4 regions of the Nocardia sp. NPDC050712 genome follow, and region 1 is predicted to be linked to each of the others. Evidence: riboswitches for the same ligand, from Rfam matches in the RefSeq annotation. Region 1 holds a riboswitch; each other region holds the start of a gene.
What was found. Region 1 has a riboswitch for S-adenosylmethionine ahead of AB0H76_RS36440 (homoserine O-acetyltransferase). Riboswitches for the same ligand answer to the same signal wherever they lie in the genome.

Region 1 (5,819 bases):
AGGAACGCGACACCGGCCTTCAGCGGCGTGTACCCGAGCACGTTCTGCAGGTAGAAGCTCAGGAACAGGAACATCGCGAACATGGCGATCGGGATGAGCAGCGCCGCCAGCAACGCGCCGCCGCGGTTGATCTCACCGGGGATGCGCAACGGCAGCAGCGGGTTGGCGGTCCGCGCTTCGATGAAGACGAACGCCGCGAGCAGGGCCACGCCGGCGATCAGCAGGCCCAGGGTGCTGGCATCGGTCCAGCCGTGCTCGGCGGCGCGGCTGAAGCCGTAGACGATGCCGATCAGGCCGAGGGTGACGGTGATCGCGCCGGGCACGTCGTAGCCGCCGGTGCGGGGCAGCGGCACGTCCTTGAGCACGAAGACGAAGGCGCCGACCAGGGCCAGGATCGCGATCGGGGTGTTGACCAGCAGGGTCCAGCGCCACGAGGCGTATTCGGTGAGCGCGCCACCGGCGATCAGGCCGATCGCCGCGCCGCCCGCCGAGATGCCGGCGAACACCGCGAACGCGCGGGCACGCTCCTTGGTCTCGGTGAAGGTCACCGACAGCAGCGACAGCGCCGCCGGGGCCAGCAGCGCGGCGAACGCGCCCTGTAGCCCGCGACCGGCGAACAGCTGCGCGCCGGTCTGCGCCAGGCCGGCCAGCGCGGAGGCGGCGGCGAAGCCGACCAGGCCGATCATGAAGATCTTGCGGCGGCCGAGGTAGTCGGCGAGGCGCCCGCCGAGCAGCAGCAGGCCGCCGAAGATCAGGGTGTAGGCGGTCAGCACCCACTGGGTGTTGCCGTCGCTGATGTGCAGATCACGTTGTGCGAAGGGCAGGGCGATGGTGACGATGGTGGCGTCGAGCACCACCATCAGCTGGGCCAGGGCGATCACGCCCAGTGCCCACCACCGGGCCGAGCTGCCTTGCTTCTCGGGGACGTCGGAGACGTCCACCGTCGGCGCGGATTGGGTCACGGGATTCTCCCTTGTCTGGGCCTGGCTTTTCAGAAGTACGCGGACGATCCTGGCATCGTGCGACTTTTGGCGTCAAGGGAAAAATGTCGCAGTGCGACATTTGACTCATTCCGACAGGACGTGGAATGAACTGAGTTAGCATGGCGGCATGCTCGACTCATCGACCGGCAACGCCGCCGCCGATCCCGAACCGGTGCGGGGCGGTGGCAGGGCAGTGCCCACCGGTCTGCGGGAGCGCAAGAAGCAGCAGACCCGGACCCGGATCATCGAAGTAGCGCTGGAGTTGTGCGACGCGCACGGCTTCGAGGCGACCACCGTCGAGCAGATCGCCGACGCGGCGGACGTCTCGCCGCGCACCGTGAACCGGTACTTCGAGATCAAAGAGGACATCATCCTCGGCCCGGTCGAGGATTTCGGGCAGGCGGTCGCCGCCCGGCTGCGCGCGCAGCCGACGATCGGCAACCCGCTACAGGCCCTCTGCGACGCCTTCCTGGACATGGTCGAGGCCGGTGCGCGCGCGGACGCGACCGAGCCCATCTCGCTGCGCCGATTCCAGAAGATGCAGCGGATCGCGGCCAGCAGCCCGGCGGTCAGCACCCGGGCGATGGAATTCCACGACCGCAAGTCCGAACCGCTCGGGCAGGCGCTGGCCGAGCGCCTGGATATCGAACCCGGCTCGCTCACCGTGCGCCTGGCCGTCGCTACCTGGCAGATGATGTGCCACATCGCCTTCGCCGAGGACCAAGAACTGATCCTGTCCGGGGAGCCGGAAGCGGCGGCGTGCGCCACCCGTAAGACCGTGCTCGGCGCCTTCGCGGAACTGCGCCGGCTCTGTTGCGTCCCGACCGTCGAGTAGGCCGCTCACCGGCGCGTTTTCGGCGATTCGAACGATTCGGGCAGTGATCTCCTCGACGTGATTTCAATCGTTGACCGCCCGCCAGCTACCATGTTCGTTAGGTCATGAGTGCCAGCGCGAAGCCCCGGCTCGCTGGTCGGCAACCCTCCAGCAGCGGTGGGGTGCTCCGGGTGATGACCCGGCTTTCGAAAGACGAGAGCAAGCGCGCTGTTCAGGAGGTCCCCCAGATGTGTGCAAAAGTTAACCGCCACATTGCCGCGTATGCCGGCGCGAACGGCTCGACGGCGTGACCGTGGAGACCGAACCGAGCGCCCGCTGCCTGCTACCCACACCGGACGGCCGGCTGGGCACGATCCCGATCGGGGACGTCCGCCTGGAGAACGGCGCGGTGGTCCCCGATGTGCATCTCGCGGTGCAGCGCTGGGGTGAGCTATCGCCCACGCTGGACAACGTGGTGCTGGTCGAGCACGCCCTGACCGGTGATTCGCACGTGATCGGCGCTCCCGATTCGCTGCACCGGCTACCGGGCTGGTGGGACGGCATGGTCGGCCCCGGCGCGCCGATCGACACCGACGAGTGGTGTGTCATCGCCACCAACGTGCTCGGCGGCTGCAAGGGCAGCACCGGCCCGTCCTCGCCCGCCCCGGACGGAAAGCCCTGGGGCGCGCGGTTTCCCGAGATCTCCATCCGCGATCAGGTGACCGCGGAGATCGCCCTGATGGAGCTGCTCGGCGTCGACCGCCTGGCCGCCGTCGTCGGCGGTTCGATGGGCGGCATGCGGGTGCTGGAATGGATGATCACCGCCCCCGACCGGGTCGCCGCGGCGCTCGTGCTCGCGGTCGGCGCCCGCGCCACCGCCGATCAGATCGGCACCCAGACCACTCAGATCGCCGCCATCACCGCCGACCCGGATTGGCAGGGCGGGAATTATCACGGCACCGGCCGCGCGCCGATGACCGGCATGGGCCTGGCGCGGCGCATCGCGCATCTGACCTATCGCACCGAAGGCGAACTGGACCACCGCTTCGAGAACAGCGCCCAGGGCGCCGAGGATCCGTGGCGCGGCGGCCGGTACGCGGTGCAGAGCTACCTGGGGCACCAGGCCGAAAAGCTGTGCGGCCGTTTCGATCCCGCCACCTATGTGCTGCTCACCGAGGCGATGAACCGGCACGATGTCGGCCGCGGGCGCGGCGGCATCGCGGCCGCGCTGGCCGCCACGCCGGTCCCGTGCGTGGTCGGCGGCGTCGACTCCGATCGGCTCTACCCGCTGCGCACCCAGCAGGAGCTGGCCGACGGTCTGCCCGGCTGCGCGCGGCTCGAGGTCGTGCACTCCCGCGACGGGCACGACGGGTTCCTCACCGAGGCGGCCGCGGTGTCCAAGCTGCTGATCGAGACCATGCGGCTGGCACGGGACCACCGCTAGCTCAGGTGGTTTCGAGTTCGCTCCACGGTCCGGCGGCCCAGCCGTCCATTTCGTGCGAGGCCGTGCTGGTCCACCGGTGGGTCGCCGCGCCGTTGGTGAAGTAGCCGTCGTAGGAATCGCTGCGCGTGGCGATCAGGTAGTAGCCCGCGAAATCCGTTTGGGGGACAGGGAGATACGCGCACACCAGGCCGGCCGCCATGGCCAGGTCCCGGGCGCTGGCCGTGCCGACCGGAACGGCGCCGTTGCCCTGGACGTAGGCGGCGACGGTCCACAGCGGAAAAAGCCCGCAGTCGATGCCATCGAAGTTGCCTGGCATGCCGTCTCCCTACGCTGGGTCGGTGCTTGGACCGGCCGCCGAGGTCCTGGACGGCACCCTTTCAGGCTATTGCTCGACCATACGCCGCATGGTCGCCGCAGCGATGCCTCTCAACTGACCTTCGGAGGTCATTTCACTGCCGCGCGGCGCGCCGCCGGGCTGCGGTTGATATTGGTCCCGGCGAATCGGGTGGTCCCGGGCTCGGGACCCGCAGGCTGTGCCCGAGTTCGGTGCGCGGGTGCCGCATTCCCGGCGGCAGCGTGGGATGCGCTGTGCGCGTGACGAATCCGCTGGCTCGTGGTTCGCGCGGGGTTTGCGTGCACCGCTTCCACGGGATGCCGTCGTGCCTGCCGCCGCAGCGGGCACGGGCCCGGCACGCGGTCCAGCGCTGGACCGGGGGGAAATTCAGCGGAGTAGACGCGGTGGCCGCGCTACTGCACGCCGAGGCTGCTGATGGTGGCGGCGATGAACAGGATGGCCGAGCCCAGCAGCGTCAGCGCGGCGACGTCGAAGGGCTTGCTGCGCACCGCGAGCAAGCCGACCCGCGCCGTCGGCAGGGCCAGGCGTAGCGCGGCCGCCAGCAGGGTGGCGCCACCGAAGAAGAACGCGCCGCGGCGCCAGCGATCCCCGGCCACGAACACCACGGCCACCGCGACGACCACGGCCACCAGCACCATCGGCAGGTGCACGCGCAGGAATTGCCCGCCCGTGCCGCTGGGGTGCCGTTCAGCGGAGTCGATGTCGCTCACGCCCCGATTCTTGCAGACCGCTCTAGTCGAGGACCGCGACGCCTTCGATCTCGATGAGATGTTCCGGGGTGAACAGCGCGGCCACGCCGACCAGGGTGACGGTGGTTTCCGGGAATTGGTAGTGCTCGCGGGCCGCGGCGCCCGCCGCGCCGAGCGCTTCGAATTTCGAGGGGTCCCAGTCCACTACGTAGAAGCGGACACTCACCAGGTCCTCCGCTTTTCCGCCCGCCGCCTCGAGCGCACGCCCGAGGTTGATCAGCGCCTGGGTGGTCTGGGCGGCGAGACCGCCGGGCACCACCTGACCGGATTCGTCGACGCCGATCTGCCCCGACAGATGCACGATGCGGCTGCCGGTGGCGACCGTCGCGTGGGCGAAACCCGGTGCGGGCGGGCCGGATCCGGCCGGATTGTGCGCTGTGCTTGCCATGATCGAAAGCCTATCGGGTCACAGGTGCTACTACCGTCTGTAGTTCGGGCGTACGGTGAGGAAACCGAAACCGAGTACATGGGGGTACAGGTAGATGCGCGCACTCACGCGAATCCGGCACTACGCCAGCGCGTTCCGGCAGGCCAAGCGGAACCGGTCCGATCTGCCCGGCTGGTTGCTGCGGCGGCCGCTGATCGGCATCGCGGTCGCGGTGTACGAGACCATGCTGATCTTCAGCAACCGGCTGGACCCGAAGCTCAAGGAACTCGCGGAGCTGAAGGTGGCGGGTCTGATCAACTGCGAGTTCTGCCTCGACATCGGCTCCGCGCTGGGGCGCTCGGCGGGGCTGACCGAGCAGCAGATCGCCGACCTGCCGCGCTACCGGACCAGTACCGCCTACAGCGAGCTGGAGCGCCTCGTCCTCACCTTCGCCGAAGCCATGACCGCCACCCCGGCCATCGGTCTGGACGAACCGCGCGCGGCGCTGCGCGCACACCTGTCCAAGGCCCAGCTCGCCGAGCTGGCCGCCGCCATCGCCTGGGAGAACCAGCGCGCCCGGATCAACCAGGGCTTGGGCGTGCGTCCCACCGGGATGGGTGAGGGCGGGGTCTGCGCGCTGCCGGAGCGGCCCGCGCAGTAGAACCGGATCCGGCCCTGGTTGACTGGCCGGGTGTTCCGAGTGATGTTTCATGAGCCCGCGATTCCGGGGAACACCGGCAACGCGATCCGCATGGTCGCGGGAACCGGGTGCGAACTGCATCTGATCGAACCGCTCGGATTCGATCTGTCCGAGGCCAAGCTGCGCCGGGCCGGGCTGGATTACCACGATCTGGCCTCGGTGACGGTGCATCCGAGCCTGGCGGCGGCGTGGGCGGCGCTGCGGCCCGAGCGGGTTTTCGCGTTCACCACCCAGGCCGCCACGCACTACACCGATGTCGAGTACCGCATCGGTGACGTGCTGCTGTTCGGCACCGAACCCACCGGCCTGCCTGCCGAGGTGCTCGACGATCCGCTGCTCACCGCGCAGTTGCGCATCCCGATGCTGCCGGGCCGGCGTTCGATGAATCTCTCGAACGCCGCCGCCGT
Region 2 (5,819 bases), on a different contig from region 1:
TCGACCGCCAGCACCTTGAACGGGGCGACCGGCGTACCCGCGCCCATCGGACCGCCCTTGTCGAACTGCGACGCCGCGACCAGCGCTTTGCCGCCCACGAAGACCATGGTCGTCGGAATCGACAGCGCCGCGTCGGTGACGACCGCGTCGCGGGTGCCGGTGGCGTAGTCCTGCGACATCGTCCAGCGACTCAGGGTGTTGGTGCGGTTGTGCACAACTCGCAGGGTCGTGCCGGACAAGTCGAGCCCGTCGCCGTTCTGCAGGTCGCCGCCGTCGAGGGTCACCTTGTGGATGGCTGTGGATGAATCCGGCCCGGTGGCAATGCGATACAGCGCACCGGTGGGCATGTCGACGACCAGCAGATACTTCCCGCTCGGGTCGGCGGCGATACCGTTCAGGCTGAATTCGCCCGCCGCGCGCGGTGTGATGGTCTTGCTCAGGTCGAAAGCCGTTGTCAGTTCGGCGGTTCCGCCGCGGCCCACCTGCTCCGGAGTCACACGATAGACCAGTGCGCGCGCGGAATCGGTGAGATACGCGGACCCGTCGGGTGTGATCGCCAGGTCGTTGACGAACCGCGGATCGGCGCCGGGCACGGTGAAGGTGGCGAGCAGGGCCCGAGTCCCGGTGTCGTACACCGAAACTCCCTTGGTGGAGTCGGTGACCCAGAGCCGGCCGGCCTGGTCGACCTTCAGTCCGTTGGCGGTGTTTCGCCCGTCGGCGCCTTCGGGCAGGAAGACCTCGGCTCGCGCGGCGCCCGCGGCGGCGCGATAGACCGCGCCGGTGCTGTAGGAGCCGACGTAGGTCGCGCCGGTGCGCGCGTCGACGGCGATGCCTTCGGGGTAGGCGCGCTCGCCGGGCAGTTCGTAGGCGGTGCCGATGTGGGGTGCGGAGGTGGTGTCCGACTCGGCGCCACAGGCGGTCAGGAGCGCGGCGGCGGCGAAAACGGCGGTAGCGGCGACGGGGCGCAGCAGATTCATGATCGAGCCTCTATCGAACGAAGTCACATTTAATAACGTGTTCGAACATAAATTAGAGGTCTAATGATCGTCAAGAGTCGAATGAGAAGGTGGCCGGATACCATGCGTGCATGACGTCGATGCCCGCCGCCGAGCGCCTCGGTTCCTACCTCAAGCGCGCCGAGCAGGCGATGGCCGCGGCGAAGACGGCCGCGCTGAAGCCGGCGGGCGTCACGGTTTCGCAATACAGCGCGCTACTGCATCTCGACGAGAATCCGGGAATCTCGGCCGCTGCCTTGGCGCGGCTGTGTGGCGTCACCCCGCCCACGATGAACACGGTGCTGAGCAATCTGCAGGAGCGCGGCCTGATCGAGCGCACCCCGCACGCCTGGCACAAGAACGTGCTGGAGACCCGCCTCACCGACAAGGGCGCGGCGGTCATGAAGGACGCCGACTCCCGCGCCATCCACGTGGAGCGCACGGTGGCGGCGGAGTTCGGCGCGGCCGAACTGGCACAGCTGCAAAACCTGCTGACCCGGTGCGCGGACCGATTCGATTCGATCCGCCCGGACCGGCCCTAGATCGGGTCGGTCACCCGGAGTCTTTCCGCCAGTTCGTTGAAGATGTAGAAGTTCGGGATCGACGCCACGGCGACCAGCGAGATCCACCGCCCGTCGAACTTGATCCGCACCAGCCCGCTGCGCGCGTCGATCAGCTGGATCCGCTCCCACGGGTAGCTGTTGCCGCGGAAGATCAGCGCGTCCAGGTTCAGCGCGAGATCGCCGAACTGCATGGTCTCTTCGTTGTCGATGGCGGCGACCGCGTTCGGCAGCTGGGTGGCGGTGATCGCCGACTGGATCGTCTTGCCCCACTCCCGGCCGTTGCTGAACAGGGTGTCGTCGAAGGTGGCGTGCGCACCGGGCCCGCTCATCTCGAACGCGTACTCGGTCATCGAGGAGGACTGGAACGGAATCACCCGCTGCTTGACCTGCGCGGTATCCCAGCGGAATCCGGCGATGCGCTCACCGGACCGGTACACCGTCATGCCGAAGTCGAACAGATCCAGCCGCGAGGACCGGTGCTGCCGATTGCTGCGCGCACGCCAAGCCGCCGGGATGGCCGGGACCAGCGCGAACAGCACGGCGGCTGCCCCGCCCGCGGGTGCGCCGACGGCCACACAGATGACACCGAGCACCACGCAGCACCCGATGACGATGCCGCAACCGCGCACGAACGTATCGCTCGCGGGTGCGGGCAGATAGGTCTGGCGGTGGGTACCGAGCTTCTGGTACTCGGACATCAGGTGGATCAGTTGTGATAGCGGAACCGTGCGCGCGTCATCGGTCTCGCCCGTATCCTGCTCCAGGGTGTTCGGAGTGGCCATAGTCCCTCCACGAGGCGGTTTTCCGCGCGAAGCGTATGTCACGCGCGCCCGACCCGCCACCGCGACCCCACGCGACGCGCCGGAGTTGGCGGCGAAAGTCAGGGCGTCGGCGACCCGGCCGAATTCATATTTTTGTCCAGCCTGGTCGAAATCGTTGTTCAAAAACGGTGTGGCACATACCTTTCGCTTGACGGTCATGAGTTCCAGCACATAGCCCCGGCTTGCCGGGCGGCAACCCTGCCGCCATAAGCGTCTGTTCCCGTTACGCAGGAGGATTCATGTCGTTAGCCACCGAACCGAAGTATCAGTTTCTGTTCGCACTGCCGGCGACCCGGCGTGCTGTGCTCATCCCGGGGGCGGCGGCATGACGGGGGTGGCGTTCTTCGATGTGGACGAAACTCTCATCACGGTGAAGAGCACGTTCTCGTTCCTGCGCTTCTGGCTCGCCGAAAATGGCGACGACGGAGCGAAATACGCGGAGATCACCGGCGACATCAAACAGCGGGCGGCGGAGGGTGAAGCTCGCGAGGAGATCAACCGGCAGTACTACCGCGCCTACCGCGGCGTGACCCAGGCCGAGCTGTACCAAGCGGGGCAGCGCTGGTTCGCCGAATTCAGCGCCGGCGGTACGGCGTTCTACGTCGATGTGGTGGAAGCACTGCGTGCGCATCAGGATTCGGATGATCGCATCGTGCTGCTCTCGGGTTCGTTCGCGCCGGCGATCACGCCGGTGGCCGCGGTTCTGGGCGCGGACCGGATCATCGCCACCACGCCGGTCGTGGATCGGCGCGGCCTGCTCACCGGGGCGGTGGAACGCCCGCTGGTCGGGACGGCGAAGGGCGCCGCGGTCCTGGACTACCTGCGTGAATCCGGCATTTCGGTGCGGGACAGCTACGGCTACGGCAATCACGCCAGCGATCTGCCGTTCCTGGAACTGGTCACGCACCGCGCCTACCGTGGCGCCGATCCGGTGCTGTCGCGGGTCGCCGCGCAGGGCGGGGACTGGTTGCACCTGGGTGACCGGGTCGGCGATGCCACCGGTGTCGCGGCGGATCCGGCCGATCAGGCGGCGGCGGTATGGTGAAACGGCTACGGGTGGCCATGAAATCCCCTTCGCAGTAGGAATTCTCAGTTCCGCAGGCGGGCAATGATTTGCCGCACGATGCGACTGCTGGCCCCCTTTTCTACTCGAGCTGAGCCAAACGGATGGAGCCGTCCGGAGGCGGGGTTACGATCTGCTCAACGGTCACGAGTATCAGCAGTGATGAGCCCCGGCTCGCTGATCGGCAACCCTCGCACCAGCGGTGGGGTGCCCCGGGTGACGACCAGGCGACTATTCACGGCGAATAGCGCAAGCGCTGAAACGGAGAACTCCCACAATTCCCGGGCATTTCCATGCCCGCATCCCTGCACCGTGCATTCCTCGCGTCGTCGGGAATGTGCGGTGAGCTTCGCTATGTAAGGAATACACACCAATGAGAAGTTTCTTGTCCGGGTCGCGCCGTCGCGTTTTCGCGGGTGTCGTAATAGCCGCCGCCGCACTGGGTTCGGCGACGGCGTGCGGTGACGATCAGGGTGCCGGCACCAGCGGCCCGGTCTACTTCGGCGTCTCCGGCCCGAAGACCGGCCCCTCGGCCGAGTACGGCCGGCTCTGGCAGCAGGGCTTCGACCTGGCCCTGGAGGAGATCAACGCGGCGGGCGGGATCAACGGCCGCAAGGTCGAATTGAAGTGGGAGGACTCGCAGTCCGATCCCAAGCAGACCGTCCCGATCGCCACCAAGTTCGTCGACGACAAGTCGATCATCGCGGAACTGGGCGACTTCTCCTCGCCCGCCTCGATCGCGGCCTCGCCGATCTACAACCGCGGCAAGCTGGTGCAGTACGGCTTCACCAATTCCGCCGTGGACTTCACCAAGGCCGGCGACTACTCGTGGAGCCCGTCCATCACCCTGGACGTCTTCCAGGAGCGCAACGCGGAGTGGATCAGCAAGCGCGCCAAGAAGGTGTCGGTGGTCTACCTCGAAACCGACTGGGGCAAGCAGGCTTTCCAGTTCTTCGAGAAGTTCGCCAAGGAGAAGGGCATCGAGATCGCCTATTCCTCCCCGGTGCTGCCGGATTCCACCGATGTCAAGCCGATCCTGATCAAGGGCCGCGAGGCCAACCCGGAGGCGTTCGTGCACCTGGGCTACGGCCCGGACGGCGCGCTGGTGGTCAAGCAGCTGCGCGACGTGGGCTTCACCGGCCAGTTCTTCGGCGGCCAGAACACCCCGCAGTTCATCTCCCTGGCCGGTGCCGCCGCCGAGGGTGACATCGTCAACGGCGTCTTCACCCCGGCCGATCCGGATCCGAAGGTGCAGGCCTTCGTCAAGGCCTTCAAGGCCAAGTTCAACGTCGACCCGGGCGACTTCAACGTCTACGCCTACGACGCCCTGCACGTGCTGGTCAAGGCCGCCAAGGAAGGCGGCGCGACCCGCGAGGGTGTGCTGAAGGCGCTGAAGAGCGATACCCAGTTCACCGGAATCGGCCTGGGCACCTTCAGTTTCGATCAGAAGACCCGCCGCCCGCTCAACGTGAAGCCGATCGAGCTGATCCTGCGCGAGGGCAAGTTCGTCCCGACCGGTAATCGCTGATGTTCGACACCCTTATCGCGGGGCTGGTGCACGGTAACGCGTACGCCCTGCTCGCGGTGGGCATCACCCTGATCTTCGGCGTCACGAACGTGATCAACTTCGCGCACGGCGCGGTGTTCGCGTTCGGGTCGATCCTGGGCTGGTGGCTCATCGCGCAGCAGGGGGTGCCGCTGTGGCTGACCATCATCCTGGTGGTCGGGGTGACCGCCCTGGTCGGCATCGCGATCGACGTGCTCGCCGTCCACCCGCTGCGGAAGGCGCCCGCGATCGCGGCGTTGCTCGCGACGGTGGCGGCGGGCCTGATCATCGAGAACCTGGTGCAGATCGTCTTCGGCCCGGAGACCCGGCCGTTCCCGCAGGTGCTGCCCACCAACAATTTTCAGCTGGGTGGCGTCCGCTTCGGCACCTCGGACGTGGTGATGTTCGCGATCACCCTCGCGGTGATGGCCGGGCTGGCGGGCTTCCTGCGGTTCAGCCGCTACGGCCTGGCGATCCGCGCGACCGCCCAGGATCCGGACGCCGCCGAGCAGATGGGGATCGGGGTGGCCCGGATCCAGGTGCTGGCCTTCGCGATCGCCTCGGGTCTCGGCGGTCTGGCCGGAATCTTTGTCGGCCTGTACAACTCGAACATCTCGCCGACGAGTGGCAGCCTGGTCGGGCTCACCGGTTTCGTGGCCGCGACCATCGGCGGGCTCGGGTCCATCCCGGGCGCGGTGATCGGCGGGTTCGCGCTCGGTGTGGTCGAGGCCTTCGGGATCTACGTCTTCGGCGACGGCTACCGCGATCTCATCACCTTCGGCGTGCTGGTCGGGTTCCTGATCCTGCGGCCCGGCGGGCTGCTGGCCAAGG
Region 3 (5,819 bases), on a different contig from region 1:
CTTCATCCAGGTCTGGTCGGTGCCCTGGAAGGACGCGCTGACCACCGCGCCACCGCCGACATCGAAGCGCGCCATGCGCTTTCGATAATCGGCGATGGTGTAGGGGTCGGGCAGGTAGCCCTCGTTCTCGATCAGCGGGAACCGCGGATCGATGATGTGGACATGGGCATCGAACACTTGTACAGAATGCCTCAGTTAGCGAGTTTTCGCTGCCGTCGCAGGACCAAGAACTACACCTTGTTGGGTTCGCTGGCGCGCAACATGTCCTCGCGCTCGACAACCTTGACCCGCTCGCGGCCCTCCGGCTCGCCCAGGGCGCGCTCGTGCGCGTCCAGGCGGTACCAGCCCTGCCAGGTGGTGAACGGGATGCCCTTGCCCTCCAGGAAGGTGGTGACGGCGTCCAGTTCCGGCTCCGGGGCCGGGGTGAAGTTCGTGCTGTCGTCGAGCAGGCAGGCCACGGTCTCGTTGGCGTCGCCCTTGGTGTGGCCGATCAGGCCGACCGGGCCGCGCTTGATCCAGCCGGTGACATAGGTGGCCGGCAGGTAGCGGGCGGGACCGTCGGCGTCCTCGTCGGCCAGCACGCGGCCGGCCTCGTTCGGCACGGTGCCGGCCTGCTCGTCGAAGGGCAGGTTGTTGATGTTCTGCGAGAGGTAACCCACCGCGCGGTAGATCGACTGCACGTCCCACTCGCGGAAGGTGCCGGTGCCCTTGACGTTTCCGGTGCCGTCGAGCTGGGTGCGCTCGGTGCGCAGGCCGACGACCTTGCCGTCCGCGCCGAGCACCTCGGACGGCGACTCGAAGAAGTGCAGGAACAGCTTGTGCGGGCGGGTGCCCTGATCGCGAATCGCCCACTGCTCCAAGGTGTTGGCGACCATGTCGACCTGCTTGGAGTGGCGGCGCGCGGCCTCGGAACCGGCGTCGTAGTCGATGTCCTCGGGGTCGACGATGACCTCGATGGTCGGCGAGTGGTCCAGTTCGCGCAGCTCCAGCGGCGTGAACTTGGCCTGCGCCGGGCCGCGGCGGCCGAAGACGTGCACCTCGACGGCCTTGTTCTCCTTGAGGCCGTTGTAGACGTTCGGCGGGATCTCGGTCGGCAGCAGTTCGTCGCCGGTCTTGGCGAGCACGCGCGCGACATCGAGGGCGACGTTGCCGACGCCGAGCACCGCGACCTTCTCCGCGTGCAGCGGCCATTCGCGCGGCACGTCCGGGTGGCCGTCGTACCAGGAGACGAAGTCGGCGGCGCCGTAGGAGCCGTCCAGATCGATGCCCGGGATGTCGAGCGCGCGGTCGGCGTTCGCGCCGGTGGAGAAGATCACCGCGTCGTAGAAGCGCCGCAGGTCGTCCAGGGTGATGTCGGTGCCGTAGTCGATATTGCCGAGCAGGCGCACCTGCTCCTTGTCGAGCACCTTGTGCAGGGCGGTGATGATGCCCTTGATGCGCGGATGGTCCGGCGCGACGCCGTAGCGGATCAGACCGAACGGCGCGGGCATGCGCTCATACAGGTCGATGCTCACCTCGGCGTCGGATTTCATCAACGCGTCGGCGGCGTAGATACCGGCCGGTCCTGCGCCCACGATCGCGATGCGGAGCGGGCGAGTGGCTGCACTCTGTTCGGTCATCTCTTACGCGCACCTTCGGTCGAAAAATAATGGCGTCCTTCTTAGCCTAGGCTAAGTCGAGCGGCCGCTGCGGTTGCCCCTGACGATGCGGCTGGTGCTGCTGGCTCGTAACTGCAAAGCCCCCAGGTCGCTCCGTGCCGCACTGCCACATGGTGATGGCGGCCGACCACGGTCTCGCGATTCTATCGGGACGCCCTCGGCCGCCTGCACGGGTGCCGTCCACCAGGCATAAGGAATCATCGACACCATGACCGAGCAGCAGCCCACGCCAGAGGACGAGCCGATCCTGGTCGACCAGACCGACAAGCGATCGATGACCCCGTTCATCGCCGCGGCGATCTTCGCCGCGATTGTGCTGGTCGCGGTGTTCGCGGGCGGGCTGCTGTCCCCGGCTGAGAAAAATGTCACAGAAGCCGACCGGATCTCCGCGGCCGTCAGCAATTACGTCGGCGGCCGCGCGCAGAGCGACGCGGTGCCCGCGCCGGGCACCGCGTGCACCGGATTCGACGAGGCCAAAACCCCGCTGGGCGCCCAGTTCGGGGCCGGCGGCCGAAAGTCGGTGGAACTCGCCAGGATCGAGGGGCAGACCGTGAACGGGGACCGCGCCAAGGCCACCGTCACCACCGAGGCCGACGGCAAAGAGACCACCGAAACCTGGAATCTGGTCCGGACCGACGGCAAATGGCTGGTCTGCAACTGACCCGATTTCGGTGTTTGACAGCCCGGCCCCTGTCCAGGCAATCTCAGTCCAGGTCATGAGCACCAGCGCCAAGCCCCGGCTCGCTGGTCGGCAACCCTCCTCCGCGGTGGGGTGCTCCGGGTGACGACCTGGCACGCATCCGAACCCCGATGCGGCAAGTGCGGATTCTCAGGAGGATCGACATGACTTACGCCGGTGACATCACCCCGCAGCAAGCGTGGGACCTGTTGCGCGACAACCCCGAAGCCGTGCTGATCGACGTGCGCACCGAAGCCGAATGGCGCTTCGTCGGCGTCCCCGACACCACCGCGATCGAGCGCCCCACCGTGCTCATCGAATGGGTCGACGGCACCGGCACGCGCAATCAAGCCTTCGCCGACCAGCTGAGCAAGGCCCTCGACGGCCGCGCGCCGGAAGCACCCGTGGTGTTCCTGTGCCGCTCCGGTCAGCGCTCCGCGCACGCCGCGACGGTGGCCACCCAGCTCGGCATCGCGCCGGCCTACAACGTGGACGAGGGCTTCGAAGGCCCGCTCGACGCGGACGGTCACCGCGGCGGCTCCGGCTGGCGCGCCCGCGGGTTGCCGTGGAAGCAGTCGTGAGCCCGACTTCTGTGAAGGAGCAGTCATGATCACCGGTGGCGCGTTCGACAAGCCGCTGCCCGAGGGCGTCGGCCCGGCAACCCTCGGCGTGCGCGGTGGCCTGCGGCGCAGCGGTTTCGAGGAAACCTCCGAGGCGCTGTACCTGAGCTCCGGCTTCGTCTACGAGAGCGCCGAGGCGGCCGAGGCCTCCTTCACCGGCGAGATCGAGCACTTCGTCTACTCCCGCTACGGCAACCCGACGGTGGCCATGTTCGAGGAGCGGATGCGGCTGCTCGACGGCGCCGAAGCCTGCTTCGCGACGGCCAGCGGCATGTCCGCGGTGTTCACCGCGCTCGGCGCGCTGCTGGGCGCCGGGGATCGACTGGTGGCCGCGCGCAGCCTGTTCGGGTCCTGTTTCGTGGTGTGCAACGAGATCCTGCCGCGCTGGGGCGTGGAGACCGTCTTCGTCGACGGCGACGACCTGGACCAGTGGGAGCAGGCGCTGTCGGTGCCGACCCAGGCGGTGTTCTTCGAGACACCAGCCAACCCCATGCAGACCCTGGTCGACGTGCGCCGCGTCACCGAGCTCGCGCACGCCGCGGGCGCGAAGGTGGTGCTGGACAACGTCTTCGCCACTCCGCTGCTGCAGCGCGGCTTCGAGCTCGGCGCCGACGTGCTCGTCTACTCGGGCACCAAGCACATCGACGGGCAGGGCCGGGTGCTCGGCGGCGCCATCCTCGGCCCGCAGGACTACATCGACGGCCCGGTGAAGAACCTGATGCGCCACACCGGCCCCGCGCTGAGCCCGTTCAACGCCTGGACCCTGCTCAAGGGCCTGGAAACGATGCCGCTGCGAGTGAACCACTCGGCCGCCTCGGCCCTGCGCGTCGCGAAGTTCCTGGAGGACAACAAGTCCGTGAACTGGGTGCGCTTCCCGTACCTCGAATCACACCCGCAGTTCGACCTGGCCAAGAGCCAGATGAGCGCGGGCGGCACCGTCGTCACCTTCGAACTGAACGCACCCGCCGACGAAGCCAAGAAGCGCGCCTTCGAAGTACTGAACCGCCTGCGCATCGTCGACATCTCCAACAACCTCGGCGACGCCAAAACCCTGATCACCCACCCCGCCACCACCACCCACCGCGCCATGGGCCCCGAAGGCCGCGCCACCATCGGCCTCACCGACGGCGTAGTCCGCATCTCCATCGGCCTCGAAGACGTCGAAGACCTCCTCGACGATTTGGACCACGCCCTCAGCTGACCGGCTGGCTACTCCTGCGGCGGCGGCAACCGCCGCAGGACCTCGTCGAGTTTGGTATCGACGCGTTCGAAGCCTTGCTCGACGGTGGTGCCGAGTTGCTCGACGGTGGTGCCGAGTTGTTCAACGGTGGCGGCCAACTCCTCGTGCTTCAGCGCGAGATTCGTGACAGCCTCCTGGACGCGGCCGAGCCGACGATCCAGCTTCACCAGTTTGCCGGAGACCACGGTCAGGGTCGCGGAATCTCTAGCGCCTTGGATTTCCATTTGCGACTCCAGGGTTGCTACGCGGTCTTCGAGGTCGGCCATGATGTCGAGATTCCTTTCCCTGATCGTACAAGCGGAACAGCCCCGAGGCGCTGACTTCTCCGCCGATCTTGGCCGTTCCCAGGACAGAAAACACCCCCCGAGGCTCCGAATGTGGATAAGTCGGGGGGTGTGGATAACTTCTGGCCGGGGGACCTAGGCGAGGGCGCGCAGGCGCGGGGCCAGGTCGCGCTGGAACAGGTCCAGGAAGCGGCGCTGGTCGTGCCCGGGGGCGTGGAAGACCAGGTGGTTCAGGCCCGCGTCCAGGTACGGCTTGATCAGGTCGACGGCCTGGTCCGGGTCGCTGGCCACGATCCAGCGCTTGGCGATCTGCTCGATCGGCAGTTCGTCGGCGGCGGTCTCCATCTCGATCGGATCGGTGATGGAGTGCTTCTGCTCCGGCGTCAGCGACAGCGGTGCCCAGAAGCGCGTGTTCTCCAGCGCCAGTTCGGGATCGGTGTCGTAGGAGATCTTGATCTCGATCATCCGGTCGATGTCCTCGACGGTGCGGCCGGCCTTGGCGGCGCCCTCGGCGACGGCGGGCATCAGCTTGTCGGTGTAGAGCTCCATGCCCTTGCCCGAGGTGCAGATGAAACCGTCACCCGCGCGGCCCGCGTACCGCGCGACCAGCGGCCCGCCGGCGGCGACGTAGATCGGGATGCCGCCCTTGGGCACGTCGTAGATGGAGGCGCCGACGGTCTTGTAGTACTGGCCCTCGAAGTCGGTGCGGTCACCGCTCCACAGCGCGCGCATCAGATCGACGGATTCGCGGAGCCGGGCGAAGCGCTCCTTGAACTCGGGCCACTCGCCGGTGTAACCCGTGGCGATCTCGTTGAGCGCCTCACCGGTGCCGACGCCGAGCATGATCCGATCGGGGTACAGGCAGCCCATGGTGGCGAACGCCTGCGCGATCACCGCCGGGTTGTACCGGAAGGTCGGGGTGAGCACCGACGTGCCGAGCTGGATGCGCTTGGTGCGCTCACCGACGGCCGCCATCCAGGCCAGCGAGAACGGCGCGTGCCCGCCCTTGTGCCGCCACGGCTGGAAATGGTCGCTGACAGTCGCGCTGTCGAGACCGTGCTCCTCGGCGAGCACCGCGATTTCTACGAGTTCGCGCGGTCCGAACTGTTCGGCCGACGCTTTGTATCCGAGCTTTAGATCACCCATTGTTCCGACCATAGTCACGAGGATTGGATCGTGTGCGAAGTGTCTCAACGGCGCGCGCGGGCGAGCGGTAGCGGATAATTGGCTCCGTGACCCAAGACAACGAGCCGATCCTCTCCTACCTCACCGATATGGACGGGGTGCTGGTGCACGAGGATCAGTTGATTCCCGGCGCCGACGAGTTCCTCGCGGAGC
Region 4 (5,819 bases), on a different contig from region 1:
CCAGGCGCTGGGAGGCCAGCGCGAGGTAGTAGTCGGTGGTCTGCTGGAAGTAGGCCAGATCGATCGGGGCCAGCCCCTCGGCGCGGTTGAGTTCGTTCCAGCGCACCAGCAACTGCTCCTGGTTGGTGGCGGTGCCGACGCCGATGCGCTTGCCCGCCAGGCTCTTCCGATCGGTGAAGACCAGATCGCTCTGGATCGGGACCTCCAGGGCGACGGTGTCGGTGCGGTAGGTGGCGAAGTCGTACTTCTCCTTGCGCTCCTCGGTCACCGTGACGTTCGAGATGAACGCGTCCACCTCACCGGAATCCACCTTGACGAAGTTCTGCGCCCAGTCCGCCACCCGCACCTCGAGTTTCAGGCCGAGCACGTCGGCGATCGCCGAGGCGAAATCGACCTCGGACCCGACCGTGGTCTTGTCGTCGGTGGCGTAGAACCGCAGCGGCGGCGCGGCTCCGCTGGAGCCGGTGATCACCAGGCTGCCGCGATCGCGGATCGCCTGCGGCACCGTCGCGGCGATGGCGTCGACCTTGGTGCCGCGGACTCGCCCGGACTGGGCGGGGGAGAGGTCGTAGGAGACCGCGCCGGCCTGCTGGACCTCGTGGCCCGCATCGGGATCGGTGCCGCAGCCGGTGACCAGGACGGCCAGCGCGGCAGTAGCGGCGGCCAGGGCGGAGAGCTTCATCGAATACCTGTTCTGGAGAGAAATGCGCGAGTGCGGGGATGTTCGGGATGGTCCAGGACCTGGGCCGGCGGGCCCTGTTCGACGATGGCGCCGTCGTCGAGGAAGACCACGGTGTCGGCGACCTCACGGGCGAAACCGATCTCGTGGGTGACGATCACCAGCGCCGTGCCGGTGTGGGCGAGATCGCGGATGACCGCGAGCACCTCGCCCACCAGCTCGGGATCCAGCGCCGAGGTGGGTTCGTCGAACAGGATCACCCTGGGGCGCAGGGCCAGCGCGCGAGCGATCGCGACGCGCTGCTGCTGCCCGCCGGAGAGCGTGCGCGGATAGGCGTCGGCGAACGCGGCGATGCCGACCCGGGCCAGCAACTCGCGGGCCTCCCGCTCGACCTCGTCCCTGGGCCGGCCCTGCGCCGACAGCGGTGCGAGCGTGACGTTTTCCAGCGCGGTCAGGTGCGGGAAGAGGTTGAACTGCTGGAAGACGAAGCCGATGCGGGAGCGCTGGCGGCGCACCTCGCGGTCGGTCAACGGGTGTAAGACGTTGCGGCGCAACCGATAGCCGATCAGCTCGCCGTCGATGTGCACAGTTCCGGCGTCCAGCGTCTCCAGGTGATTGAGCACCCGCAGCAGCGTGGACTTGCCGCCGCCGGACGGGCCGATCACCGCGACCACCTCGCCGGAGCGCACCGTCAGATCGATACCGCGCAGAATCTCCTGCGCGCCATAGGACTTGCGGACTCCGCGCACCTCGACCGCGGGCGTCGCCGCGGCGCTCATCGGGTCGCTCCGCGCGGTGTGGCCACGCCGATGGCGGCGATCTCACGGAACTTGCGCTGCGCCTTCTGCCACGGCGTCGGCGGGATCTCGCGCTGCGCGCCCTTGGCGTAGTGCCGCTCGATGTAGTACTGCGCCACCGAGAGCACCGTGGTCAGCACGATGTACCAGACCGTGGCCACCATCAGCAGCGGCACCACCCGGCCGTTGCGGCCGTAGATCACCTGGACCTGATAGAACAGCTCCGCGATCGCCATCACCGACACGATCGAGGTGCCCTTGAACAGGCTGATCACCTCGTTGGTGGCGTTGGGCAGGATCGAGCGCATGGCCTGCGGGACGATCACCGTCCGGAACTGCCGCCAGCGCGGGATGCCCAGGGCGGCGGCCGCTTCCAGCTGCCCGGCGTCCACCGAGATGATGCCCGCGCGGATGATCTCCGCCGAGTAGGCCGCCTGGTGCAGCGCCAGGCCGATCACGGCGGCGGTGAAGCCGCTGATCACGTTGTTGACGTCGAAGGTGAAGAAGGCCGGGCCGAACGGGATGCCGAGCGAGATCTTCTGATACAGGTAGGCGATGTTGAACCAGAACAGCAGCTGCACGATCATCGGAATGGATCGGAACGCCCAGATGTAGACCCACGAGATGACCCGCAGCACCGGGTTGTTCGACAGCCGGGCGATGGCGAGCAAGGTGCCGAGCAGGAACCCCAGCGCCGTACCCCACAGCGTCAGCTCCAGGGTGACCCGCAGCGAGGCGAGCACGGACTTGGCTGTGAAGTAGCGCGCGAACGTCGCCCATTCCCAGCCCGGGTTGGTCACCAGGCCGTGCACGAACTGGGCCAGCAGCAGCAGGGCCGCCGCGCTGATCACCCAGCGCCACGGATGCCACGGCTTCGCCACCGTCGGCGGCGCGAGCTCCGCCGGCTCCGGCGTGCCGGGCGGCGCTCCGGCGTCGGGTGGTGCGATCGACGCACTCATAACGATGATCCTCGAAAGAAAAAATGAACGCGACCACGCCGTCGGCGTCGGTCGCATCACCCGGCCAGCGTCGGGTGCGGGTCTGGCGGCGGCTCAGCCGCGACAACCCGTCGAGGTGCTGCGGCAGTGGTCGATGTGCAGGCGCCCCCAGCGGGTGGCGCGGTATGCGGTGCTCATGGTGGGGTTCCTCCATCGGTCCTGGCGGAAGCACCCGCACCCGGCATGCCGGGGGGTTGCTGCGACGTCGGCGAGCCAGGTCTCTCAATCGCTCTGGATGGTGCTCGAACATCATGGGGAGCAAGTGAACTCGGATTCAAGGTTAGAAATCACGATGAGCGCAGTCCTGGTCACCGGGGCGTTCGTGGCGGACTATGGTCGCGGCCCGATTGCTGGCCCCGCCGGAAATGCCCGGTTTCGGGAGGTAGCGGGCGTACGGTGTGAACCTCGATCGTTTCGACGTGAGGAGGTTCGCGGTGTTCGCTCGAAGTCGGCTCTCGTATCTCGCAGCCCCGGCGGCATTGGCCGCGCTCGCTCTCGCCCCGGTGGCGCCGGCCGTCGCGGCACCGGCCGCCTCCGACGGCACCGCCGGCGCCCTGCAAGCCCTCGGCGTGACGCCGTTCCTCTATCCCACGGCGGCCCTGTGCAGCGGCACGGGCGTCACCCTCACCAATCCCGCCATGGCGGGTGCGGTCCCGGGCCCCTGGCCAGCGCACACCCTGGCGATCCCCGGGCTGGACCTGACCGCCGTGAAATCCGGCCAGACCATGTTCACCTTCCTGCCCTCGGACCCGAGCCGCTCCGACGGCTCCGGCATGCGGGTGGCCTGGCTGAACATCGACACCGGTCGCGGCGGCATGGCGTCGATGGGCCCCCTGAACGAGGTCTTCGCGAGCATGGTCCCGCCCGAGGTGCCCGCTGTGCTCCGCCCTCTCGCCGAACAGGCCGTCCGCGACTTCTTCGCCACCAACGTCCCCACCGGCGGCATCCGCGCGGTCCCGGTCGACACCGGCCGGGGCACCGTCCTGGCCGCAGTCTTCGGCAGCACGGTCGACGGCGCGCGCAGCTGTTTCTATTTGCCCACGGTCGGAATCATCGACGCCTAGCCGGCGGACACGGCAGCGCGGGTGTTCGATGCTCAGCCGGCGCGCAGGGCCCGCTGTTTCCAGCGCAGCGTGCCCCGGCGGTGGGCGCGGTGCGAGCGGACCGTGAGTGCCGCGTAGGCGGCGACGGCGGCCGGGTGGGAGAGCGCGGCAACGATATCGGTGCGGGTCGGTGCGGCCGCCGTCTCGGTGGTTCGGGTGAGCAGGCGGCCGGCGACGGCGGCGGAATACCCGAGCAGCCCGGCGCGCCGTACCGATCCGCGGCCGGTGGCGGCGGCCAAGGGCGGGATCCAATAGGCCAGGGCGGCAACGGCTCCGACTGCCGCGGCGGCGACACGCGAACCGCCGTAGGCGGACCACAGCCAGCGGGTGTAGCCGGCGTCGAGTTCGGCCGCGCCCGAGTACATTCGGGTGCTCGCCAGCCGCCCGGCCGCGACCACGGCGGTGTGGCGGCCGCTGCGGCGCAGGGCGCGGGCGATATCCAGGTCTTCGGTCGGGCTCGCGGCTACCGCGCGGTGGCCGCCGATGGCGCGGTAGGCGGCGGTGTCGAAGACCAGGAACTGGCCACAGGCCACCGCCGTCGACGGTCTGCGGCTGCGATTGCCGGCGGTGATCGGCAGGGCGGCGGCCCAGGACCAGCAGAGCAGCGGCTGCACCAGCGCCTCGGCCGCGGAGCCCGCCACCTGGGCGGGCCACGGTGCGACCAATGCCACCTCGCGCCTGCGCAATTCGTGCACGGCGGCGGCGATCGCGCCGGGCCCGAGCCGCACATCGGCGTCGAGGAAGACCAGCGCGGCGGTGTCCGCCAGCTCGCCCAGCCGCTGGCAGGCCGCGGCCTTACCGGTCCAGCCGGGGTCGGGTTCGTCCTCGGACCGGATCACCAGAAAGCGGTCGTCGCCCGCGATCACCGCGGCCGCCGCGGCGGCGGTCCCATCGGTGGAGGCGTCGTCGAGAATCAGGACCCGCAGGTCGGGGACCCCGGTCTGGACCCGAAGATCCGCGAGCAGCGCGGGCAACCGGCCCGCCTCGTCGCGCGCCGGAACGCACACCGTCACCGGCTCGACCACGGCCGCGGACGCGGCCAGACGTGGCATCGTCACCCGGTTGTACAGCGCGACAGCACATCCGGCCACGGCCACCGCGGTGCCCGCCCGCACCACGGGGTAGCACCGCCCGGAGTTCACGTCGGTCCGCACCCGAGCGGCTCAGCGATGTTCCTTCACCGTGCGCCACCACTCGTTCAGCGAGAACCGGCCGGTGCCCGGCGCCGGGGGATTGCGATCCATGTAGGCCATCGCGGCGACGATCGCGGCGACCGCGAGGGTGATGCCGCCGACGATGCCCGCCCAGCCCGCGAACGAGCGGGTGTTGGGGTCGGCGTAGCTGACCTCGGCGCGGATCTGGGACACATCGCCGGGCGGCAGCTTCCAGGAGACGGTGGAGTCGTCCTCGCGGTTGCCGTTGGTCTTGGCGACGCGCGCCGGGAAGGCCACGGTGAATTGCACGTCGGAGCCGTGCGGCGGCACCGATTTCAGATCGACGCGCCCGCTCAGGCTGACCAGATCGCCGGTGCGCTGCATGCTCAGCTGGAACATGCCCTGGCTCTGCTCGGACAGCCCGCCCAGCTGGGACAGCTCACCGAAGGACAGATCCTCGAAGAAGACCTTGCTGCCCACGTACCCGTCCTGGGTGTAGGACTCGACCCGCACCTTGGCGGCCAGCGACTCGGGCGCCTTCAGCTGCGGCCCTTTGTCGTTGGCGTCGGCCGGCACCACCGCGGCCACGATCCGCCCGGACACCCGGTCGTTCGACGACACGCCCATGGACACCTGTACCCGCAGGCAGGCCGCGAGCATCGGCACCAGCAGCGCGGCCAGCACCACCGCCCCCGCTATCCGGACGCCGGTGCGGCGCGGCGACGCGGGAACCGGGGCAGCGGGCTTCGTGGTCATCGGGCTAGGTTGCACGGCTCACATCGTGCCAGGCCCGACCCCGCAATTGCCACGCGACAACCCGTAGACGGTCTGCCGATCGACCGGAATCACCGATAACGGGCAAGCCACCCCAGCAACGGGATTCCGAGCAGCCCCATCCCGAGCGCCCCGTAGGCGGCCGAGGCGGGCAACCCGAGAAACACCGCGTGCGCCAGCGCCGACCCCAGCCAGGTCCACAGGAACACCGCGACCGGCACCGCCACCGACGCGTCGCGCGCTCCCGCAATGCCCCGGGCCCACGCCCCGCCCGCCGAGTGGGCACTGCTGTGTTCCGCCCGTATCACTTCCGC

Region 2: it holds a riboswitch for S-adenosylmethionine, as region 1 does, so the genes downstream of both, AB0H76_RS22230 (ABC transporter substrate-binding protein) here and AB0H76_RS36440 (homoserine O-acetyltransferase) in region 1, are expected to answer to the same signal.
Region 3: it holds a riboswitch for S-adenosylmethionine, as region 1 does, so the genes downstream of both, AB0H76_RS22720 (rhodanese-like domain-containing protein) here and AB0H76_RS36440 (homoserine O-acetyltransferase) in region 1, are expected to answer to the same signal.
Region 4: it holds a riboswitch for S-adenosylmethionine, as region 1 does, so the genes downstream of both, AB0H76_RS28590 (amino acid ABC transporter permease) here and AB0H76_RS36440 (homoserine O-acetyltransferase) in region 1, are expected to answer to the same signal.

What each region holds. Positions count from the first base shown of each region.
Region 1 is NZ_JBFAHT010000006.1:191,673-197,491, reverse strand. It holds gene AB0H76_RS36450 (MFS transporter) at 1-962, opposite strand, end outside; gene AB0H76_RS36445 (TetR/AcrR family transcriptional regulator) at 1,111-1,818, shown strand; SAM riboswitch class IV at 1,919-2,029, shown strand; gene AB0H76_RS36440 (homoserine O-acetyltransferase) at 2,105-3,241, shown strand; gene AB0H76_RS36435 (hypothetical protein) at 3,243-3,557, opposite strand; gene AB0H76_RS36430 (DUF3017 domain-containing protein) at 3,989-4,234, opposite strand; gene AB0H76_RS36425 (RidA family protein) at 4,329-4,733, opposite strand; gene AB0H76_RS36420 (carboxymuconolactone decarboxylase family protein) at 4,828-5,373, shown strand; gene AB0H76_RS36415 (tRNA (cytidine(34)-2'-O)-methyltransferase) at 5,404-5,819, shown strand, end outside.
Region 2 is NZ_JBFAHT010000003.1:378,911-384,729, reverse strand. It holds gene AB0H76_RS22250 (superoxide dismutase) at 1-977, opposite strand, end outside; gene AB0H76_RS22245 (MarR family transcriptional regulator) at 1,088-1,537, shown strand; gene AB0H76_RS22240 (DUF6585 family protein) at 1,534-2,340, opposite strand; gene AB0H76_RS22235 (HAD-IB family hydrolase) at 2,705-3,424, shown strand; SAM riboswitch class IV at 3,585-3,704, shown strand; gene AB0H76_RS22230 (ABC transporter substrate-binding protein) at 3,816-4,970, shown strand; gene AB0H76_RS22225 (ABC transporter permease) at 4,970-5,819, shown strand, end outside.
Region 3 is NZ_JBFAHT010000003.1:473,823-479,641, reverse strand. It holds gene AB0H76_RS22735 (amidohydrolase family protein) at 1-177, opposite strand, end outside; gene AB0H76_RS22730 (FAD-dependent oxidoreductase) at 231-1,619, opposite strand; gene AB0H76_RS22725 (hypothetical protein) at 1,867-2,319, shown strand; SAM riboswitch class IV at 2,371-2,486, shown strand; gene AB0H76_RS22720 (rhodanese-like domain-containing protein) at 2,502-2,918, shown strand; gene AB0H76_RS22715 (O-succinylhomoserine sulfhydrylase) at 2,944-4,158, shown strand; gene AB0H76_RS22710 (hypothetical protein) at 4,167-4,463, opposite strand; gene fgd (glucose-6-phosphate dehydrogenase (coenzyme-F420)) at 4,617-5,627, opposite strand; gene AB0H76_RS22700 (HAD-IIA family hydrolase) at 5,714-5,819, shown strand, end outside.
Region 4 is NZ_JBFAHT010000004.1:99,123-104,941, reverse strand. It holds gene AB0H76_RS28600 (ABC transporter substrate-binding protein) at 1-682, opposite strand, end outside; gene AB0H76_RS28595 (amino acid ABC transporter ATP-binding protein) at 679-1,458, opposite strand; gene AB0H76_RS28590 (amino acid ABC transporter permease) at 1,455-2,435, opposite strand; SAM riboswitch class I at 2,622-2,716, opposite strand; gene AB0H76_RS28585 (hypothetical protein) at 2,909-3,538, shown strand; gene AB0H76_RS28580 (glycosyltransferase family 2 protein) at 3,571-4,719, opposite strand; gene AB0H76_RS28575 (DUF3153 domain-containing protein) at 4,741-5,487, opposite strand; gene AB0H76_RS28570 (carotenoid biosynthesis protein) at 5,577-5,819, opposite strand, start outside.